One region of the Arthrobacter burdickii genome, then DNA from elsewhere that is predicted to be linked to it. Evidence: predicted binding sites of a transcription regulator. Region 1 holds the regulator's gene; the other holds the start of a gene.
The links. Region 1 encodes HspR, which represses chaperone genes until heat shock. Its sites were predicted from a motif close to AAGTTGAGTCNNNNNGACTCAACTT; they were not measured.
Positions count from the first base shown of each region.

Region 2: the regulator HspR is predicted to act here: its motif matches at 1,258-1,282, upstream of P5G52_RS02655 (Hsp20/alpha crystallin family protein).

Region 1 is NZ_JAROCG010000001.1:1,203,962-1,207,356, reverse strand. It holds gene P5G52_RS05690 (hypothetical protein) at 15-593, shown strand; gene P5G52_RS05685 (PspA/IM30 family protein) at 550-1,251, opposite strand; gene P5G52_RS05680 (hypothetical protein) at 1,300-1,866, opposite strand; gene P5G52_RS05675 (heat shock protein transcriptional repressor HspR) at 1,950-2,378, opposite strand; gene P5G52_RS05670 (DnaJ C-terminal domain-containing protein) at 2,430-3,395, opposite strand, start outside.
Region 2 is NZ_JAROCG010000001.1:569,633-573,027, forward strand. It holds gene P5G52_RS02640 (haloacid dehalogenase type II) at 1-607, opposite strand, end outside; gene P5G52_RS02645 (DUF2630 family protein) at 607-858, opposite strand; tRNA gene P5G52_RS02650 (tRNA-Val) at 1,049-1,122, shown strand; gene P5G52_RS02655 (Hsp20/alpha crystallin family protein) at 1,334-1,798, shown strand; gene P5G52_RS02660 (SDR family oxidoreductase) at 1,933-2,730, shown strand; gene P5G52_RS02665 (hypothetical protein) at 2,833-3,054, shown strand; gene pstS (phosphate ABC transporter substrate-binding protein PstS) at 3,128-3,395, shown strand, end outside.

The DNA.
Region 1 (3,395 bases):
AGTACAGTGGGGACATGAGCGAGATACGGAGCTGGCAGCCGATGGTGGACACGAATGCCGCGCGCCTCCTCCGCACGACGGGCCGGACGCCGGCGGAGTGGGCGACTGCGGCACGCGAGGCGGGGATCACCGGCCGCGACGAGCTGTCCCACTGGCTGAAGGACCAGGGTGTCACCGGGTACAACCTGATGAGCGTCGACTGGGAGGTCTTCGGGCTCCCGGAGTTCTTCCTCCGATCCGCCGACGAACTCTATGACGGCCAGTACGCGGACCGGCCGCACCTGAAACCCATCGCGGACCGGCTCCTCCTGTGGGCCGCCGAGACCCCCGGGACCGTCATCCAGATGCGCAAGACCTATGTGTCACTGCAGACGTCGCGCCGGAAGTTCGCGCAGGTCACGCCCACCACCAGGACCGCGGTGGACCTGTTCTTCCGCCTGGCGGTGCCGGATCTCCCGGGGCTCGAACCGGTCCGCACCAGTGACCCGTTCGCGTGGCGCATCCGGCTCCGCCGGGAGGAGGACGTCGACGACGCAGTCCTCCGGGCCCTCAGTGCTGCCCTGGAGGATAGCCTCGGGAGTTCCTCCGCTTGAGGTCCTCGAGCTCCTGCTGGGCGGCCGCCTCGGCTTCGAGCTCCTCGAAGGCCTGCTGGAGTCGCGGCGATGACGGGTCGGTCCACGACAGCTCCTCGCGGGCCTGGGCCTGCGCCTCGAAGCGCCTGACCTCGAGTTCGGCGCTGCGGCGCGCGGCGTCGATCGCCGCTGCCTCCCGCGACGAGGAGGCAAGCGCATCGTGGACGCCGATGGCCGCCTGTGCCGCCGCGCGGCGGGCGCGCAGGGCGTCGTAGTCCATCGCGTTCTGCCTCACGCGCTCCTCCAGCCGCTGCACGTCGTCATGGAGCCGGCGGGCCTGCTGCCCCGCTTCCTGCAGCTGCTTCGTGAGTGTCTCCAGGCGTCGTCGTGCCGTCATCGACTCACGGATCGCTGCGCGGGCGGCGTCGTCGTCACCGCGCTGCACCGCGGCGGCAGCTGCCGCCTCGACCCTGTTGAGGTAGTCGGCGGCGTCATTGGCTGCCAGCCCTACGCGGTGGTGGTGGGCCGCGACGTCGGCCGCCCCGCGCCGCGCCTGGTCGAGCAGCCTGCGTTGTGCCAGCTGCGCGTCCTGCGCCTGGACGCTCGGATCCTGCCTGGACTCGGCCGCCGCGGAGCGGTTGGCCTGCATGATGCGCGTGATGCGGCGTCTGATCGACACGTCGGACCCCCGGGGACTGGTTGGAAGAAGGTTACCTGGTGAAACCGATTACCAGGCCTGCCGGTTCCCGTAGCTGTCCCGCCAGGTGGTCATCGCGGAGATCTCCGTGCGCAGGCGATGCGTGGCCTGCTCGAGCTGGAGAGTGTCGATGGAGCGCGAGGTCTGGAGGAGGGAACGGCGCAGGTCGGCCGAGAGCTCGTCGAGGGCATGTGCCTGCGCAGCGAGGTCCGCGGTCCATTCCTGCTTCAGCGCACGGTTGGGCTCGCGGTCCGCGGCCCGCAGGAGGTGGTCCAGCGATGCCGCTGCCTGATCGATCTCCGCGGCGGCGCGCGGGAGGTCACCGACGGGACGGCCCTGTGCCGTCGCCTCGGCCAGGGCCAGATGCGTAGCACGGGAGGAGCGCTTGAGCTCGCCGATCAGCCGGGCAGGCTCCCGGGTGAGCCGGTCCGGCGCGTAGGCGCGTGCGGCGAGGAGACCCCGGTCCTTCGTGCGCTCGATGATCCTCGACCGCTTGACCTTGCGGACGACCAGCCAGCCGGCCACGCCCGTGCCCGCGCCGAGCGCGGTGAGCACGCCGGCGCCGATCGCAAGGGCCTCGACGAAAACTTCAAACATGGGACATCTCCGGGGTGGATTCCATCTGACCAGTCTGCCCGCGTCCCCTGACAAATTCCACCAGGGACCGACGTCGTGCGGACCTAGCGCGCCGTCCGGACTGCGTCCGGTCGCCACACGACGAGTGCCTGGCTGCGCGCGCGGGGACGCTGTCCGCGGGCCAGCGTGACCACGTCACCGGCGAGCCCGGCGGCGAAGATCCTGCTGGATTCGGCCTGGACCCGGCGCGCGGCCAGTTCGGAGGACAGTTCGGTGACGCGCGACTGCAGCGCCGACACCTGGTTCTCGAGTTCGAGGATGCGACGGATGCCCTCGAGCGACACCCCTTCCTGCGACAGCCTCTGGATCTCGCGCAGCGTGCTGACGTCCTTCTGGGAGTAGCGCCGGGCGCGGCCCGGTGCCCGGCTGGGCGTCACCAAGCCCAGCCGGTCGTACTGCCGGAGCGTCTGCGGGTGCATGTCGGCGAGCTCGGCGGCCACGGAGATGACGTAGATGGGCACTGTGTGGTCCATTGCATGCCTCCTTCCGCTGCCGGTGCTCCCGGCGGTTGCTCAAATGTACTGTTACAGCCGCGCCTTCGCAGCGAGGCCCGCACGCGGATCGGCGTCCTTCGTCGCGTCCCGGAACGCCTCGACGGCGGCTTCGGCTTCCTTCGACAGGTTCTGCGGGACGACGACGTCGACGGTCACCAGGAGATCACCCGTCGCCTTCGCGGTCTTGACGCCCCGGCCCTTGAGCCGGAGGGTCCTTCCGGACGGTGTTCCGGCGGGGATCCTCATCTTCACCAGCTCACCGGTGAGGGTCGGCACGTCGATCTGCGCGCCGAGCGCCGCCTCGGGAAAGCTGACGGGCACGTGCACGCGGATGTTGTCGCCGTCGCGCGTGAAGAGCGGGTGGTCCTTCACGTTGACAGTGACCATGAGGTCGCCCGGTCCGGCCTGGCCGGGCTGTCCCTTCCCCTTGACGCGCACTTTCTGCCCGTCCCGGATGCCGGCAGGGATGCGCACGTCGATCTGCTCGCCCGAGGGCTCGCGGAGACCGATCGTGGTCCCGTTGATGGACCCGGCGAACGAGATGGACGTGCTGGCGGTGCGGTCGGCGCCCTTCTGCGGACGCGTCGACTGGAATCCGCCGGGGAAGCCACTGCCACCCATGCCCCCGCCGCCGAACAGGTCGGCGAATTCGGGAGGCAGGTTGCCGTTCGAGAAGCCGGTGCGCTGGCGCGTGCCCGTGGTCTGACCGAACAGGTTGCCGAAGATGTCCTCGAATCCGGCGCTGCCGCCGGCGCCACCACCTGCGCCGCCCGCGGAGAACCGTGCACCGCCGCCCATCGCGCGGATGGCGTCGTACTGCTGGCGCTGCTCGGCGTCGGACAGGACGGAATAGGCCTCCGATACGTCCTTGAACGTCTTCTCGGAGGCTGCGTCACCCTGGTTCTGGTCAGGGTGGTACTTGCGTGCGAGCTTCCGGTACGACTTCTTGATGTCTGCGTCGGACGCATCTTTGGAGACACCCAGGATCTTGTAGAA
Region 2 (3,395 bases), 630 kb from region 1:
GCATCATGGCCGGCGGATACGGAACCCCGTCGCGGTTCAGCCAGGCGGTGCGGAGGCCGGCGCGGGCGGCGCCGTCGATGTCCCAGGGGTGGACAGCGACCAGCACGACGTCGCCCGCCTGCTGCTGCAGCGCCTCGACCGCATAGGCATACGCCTGCGGCGCGGGCTTCCACCGCGGGGCGTCCTCGACCGACAGCACCGTATCGATGTGGAGGCCGGCCCGCTCCAGCAGGCCCTCCGCCGTCGCCCTGGAGCCGTTGGTGAGTGCTGCGGTACCGAAGCCTCCCCCGGCGAGCGCGCGGATCCCCTCGGGCACGTCCGGGTGCACCGGAAGCTCCTGGAGGGCGTCCATCACGTGCTCGACGGCGGTGTCGGTGTCCCGGTTGAGGACCTGACCTGCGAGCACCGCATGCAGTGCCCCCTCGGCGACCGCACGGAAGGACGGGTTCTGGCCGGCGGCGGTCAGAGCGAAGCCGTCCCGGAGGACCGAGGCGAACCAGAGTGCGGAGAGTTGCGGAGGTACCCCGATCTCCTCGAAGTGCTGGGACATGAGCCCCATGTCCGAGAGCGTCCCGTTGACGTCGAACAGCACCAGCGGAACCCCCATTACTGGCGGTACCCCTCCACCTGGGGAATGGGACGGGCATCGGCCTCGGCGGGGTCCTCCCCGGCGTCGGCCTTCGCCCGCCGCTGGCGGAGCAGGTCCCAGCACTGGTCGAGGTCCTCCTCGACCCGCTTCAGCCGGGCCGCGTGGTCCTGGTGCTCCGCTCCGGCTCCGGCGTCCTGGGGCTGCTCGCGCAGTTCGTGTTCCTCCTGGACGAGTGCCTGGATGCGCTGCAGGATGTCCTGGTTGTCCATGGTGCGGTCCCTTCGTCGTGGCCATGCCCGCGGAAGCTCGGAATCTGTCCCGGATCGGCGACAATGCTCAGCAGGCTTTCCTTCAGGCTACTGAGACGGGACACCGATGACCAGCGCAGGCACCGCAGGGACGTCAGGGAGGGGAATTTGGTGCGGCGCCCGGATGGCCTAAGCTGTTGGAGAACCAATTGCCTGTGTAGCTCAGTCTGGTAGAGCATCCGCTTCACACGCGGAAGGCCCGGGGATCGAGGCCCCGCGCAGGCACGAGGATCGATTGGTGGCAGCACCAGGAAGAAGGCCCGTACCGCTTGGTACGGGCCTTCTTTTCTATGCACGGTGTTCGTTCTGAGCGAACAAAATTCGTTAGCACTCCCGGGGGTCGAGTGCTAACATTTTTCGTAGTTGAGCGAGGGGCGCTCAACCCTGAAGAACCCACCTGCCGGTGGCATCTGTGAAGGAGATGTTTCCAGTGGCCATGAAGTTTGATCCGTTCCGCGAGCTGGACCGCGTTGCCGGCGCTCTTCTGGAGAGCCGTCCGGGACTCCGCCTCATGCCGATGGACCTCTACCGCGAGAAGGACCACTACGTCCTTGCCGCGGACCTTCCGGGCATCGATCCCGGATCGGTCGACATCGACGTCGACGGCCAGCTCCTGACCATCCGCGCGGAGCGCACGCTGCGCAGCGCCGAAGGAGTGAAGTGGCTGACCCGGGAGCGTGAGAGCGGCTCGTTCCTGCGCCAGCTCAACCTGGGCCAGGGTGTCGACACGGAGGGAATCTCCGCACGCTACGAGAACGGTGTCCTCAGCGTGATGATCCCGGTCATCGAGCGCGCGAAGCCCCGCAAGATCGAGATCGTGAGCGGCGAGTCCACGGTCGAGTCCACGGCCGTCGACGCCCCTGCGTCCACTGCCGGACACCAGGAAGCCGTCGAGGCCTGATCCCTCCTGACAGCAACCCCCGGGCGCCCGCCCGGGGGTTGCTGTGCTTAACACCGCCTCGGCACCGCATGAAGCCGCCGCGGCACCCGCACTTTTTCCTTGCACATGCCTGACCCGGGCGCAAAGGATGGGGTATGGACTTCACACCGAGCAAGGCAATCGTCACCGGCTCCGATTCGGGTATCGGGCGGGCCACCGCCATCGCCCTCGCAGCCGCCGGATGCGACGTGGGCGTCACCTGGCACTCGGACCAGGAGGGCGCCGAGGAGACCGCGCGCCTCGTCCGCGAAAAGGGCGTCCGCGCCGCGGTAGCCCAGCTGGACACCACGGATGCCCCGGCCTGCGGGGACGTCGTCGACCAGCTCGCGCAGGAGCTCGGCGGGCTCGACGTCTTCGTCAACAATGCGGGCGTCAACGGCGGCACCCTGTTCCTGGAGACGGACTGGGACACCTGGCGGGGCACCCTGGGCGCGAACCTCGACGGCGCCTTCGTCTGCATCCAGCGCGCCGCCCGCCACATGATCGACGGCGGCAGGGGCGGGCGGATCATCGCCGTCACCAGCGTGCACCAGGAGCAGCCGCGCGTCGGCTCGGCCGCCTATGACGCCTCCAAGCACGGGCTCGGTGGCCTGGTGAGGACCATCGCGCTCGAGCTCGCCGACCGGGGGATCACCGCCAACGCCGTGCTGCCCGGGGAGATCAACACCCCGATGAACGATTCCGAGGACCAGGATCCGCACAGCATGGACCGCCCGGGCATCCCCCTGGGCCGCCCGGGCGCCCCGGAGGAGATCGCCGACGTCGTCGCCTTCCTCGCATCCGGCGCGTCCAGCTACGTCAACGGCGCCTCGTTCGTGGTGGACGGCGGGATGCTCCTCATGGGGCCGCAGGCGGGGTCGCACCTCACGAGCGGGGACTGGCGCACCCTCTGATCCCCGGATCCGCTCCGTCCGCCCACCCTTCACCCCACGTTCAGAGGGCGTTCAGACGGCAGGGCTAGCGTGGGGATCCCGAACTCCTGCGAAAGGCCCGCCATGAACGCATCCCCCTCCCCCGTCAGCGATTCGGAATCCCAGGACTGGTCGGGCTTCAGGCGCGGCGAACACGTCACCCTCCAGCACCCGGCAGGGACGCAGCTCCGCGGCGTGCTGGACATGAGGACCGATGATGCCTCCGTGCTGTGGATCCTCCTGAACGACGGCGGCGGCCGCCGGCTCGTGCACCGGTCGGACGGCTACCACCTGCGCCGCGGGTGACCGAACCGCAATCAGCGCGTCCCTCCGCCGTCCACCTTGGGTTCACCTTTTCGCCACCTGTAACGTTGCTCCGGTGAGAATCCGAGCCACCCTGTCCCTGTCCCTCGCCGTCATCCTCGGCCTGACCGCCTGCGGGTCCGACTACCCGCTGGGCGCGGAGCAGGAAGCCGCAGCGCAGCGCGGGGACACGAGCCTGCAGGGAGCGGTGACCGCGGCGGGATCCTCGGCCCAGGGCCCGGCGATGGACGCCTGGCGTGCGGGCTTCGCCACGCTCTACCCGCGGGCCCAGGTGCAGTACTCGCCCGACGGCTCCGGAGCCGGGCGCGGGGCCCTGCTCGCGG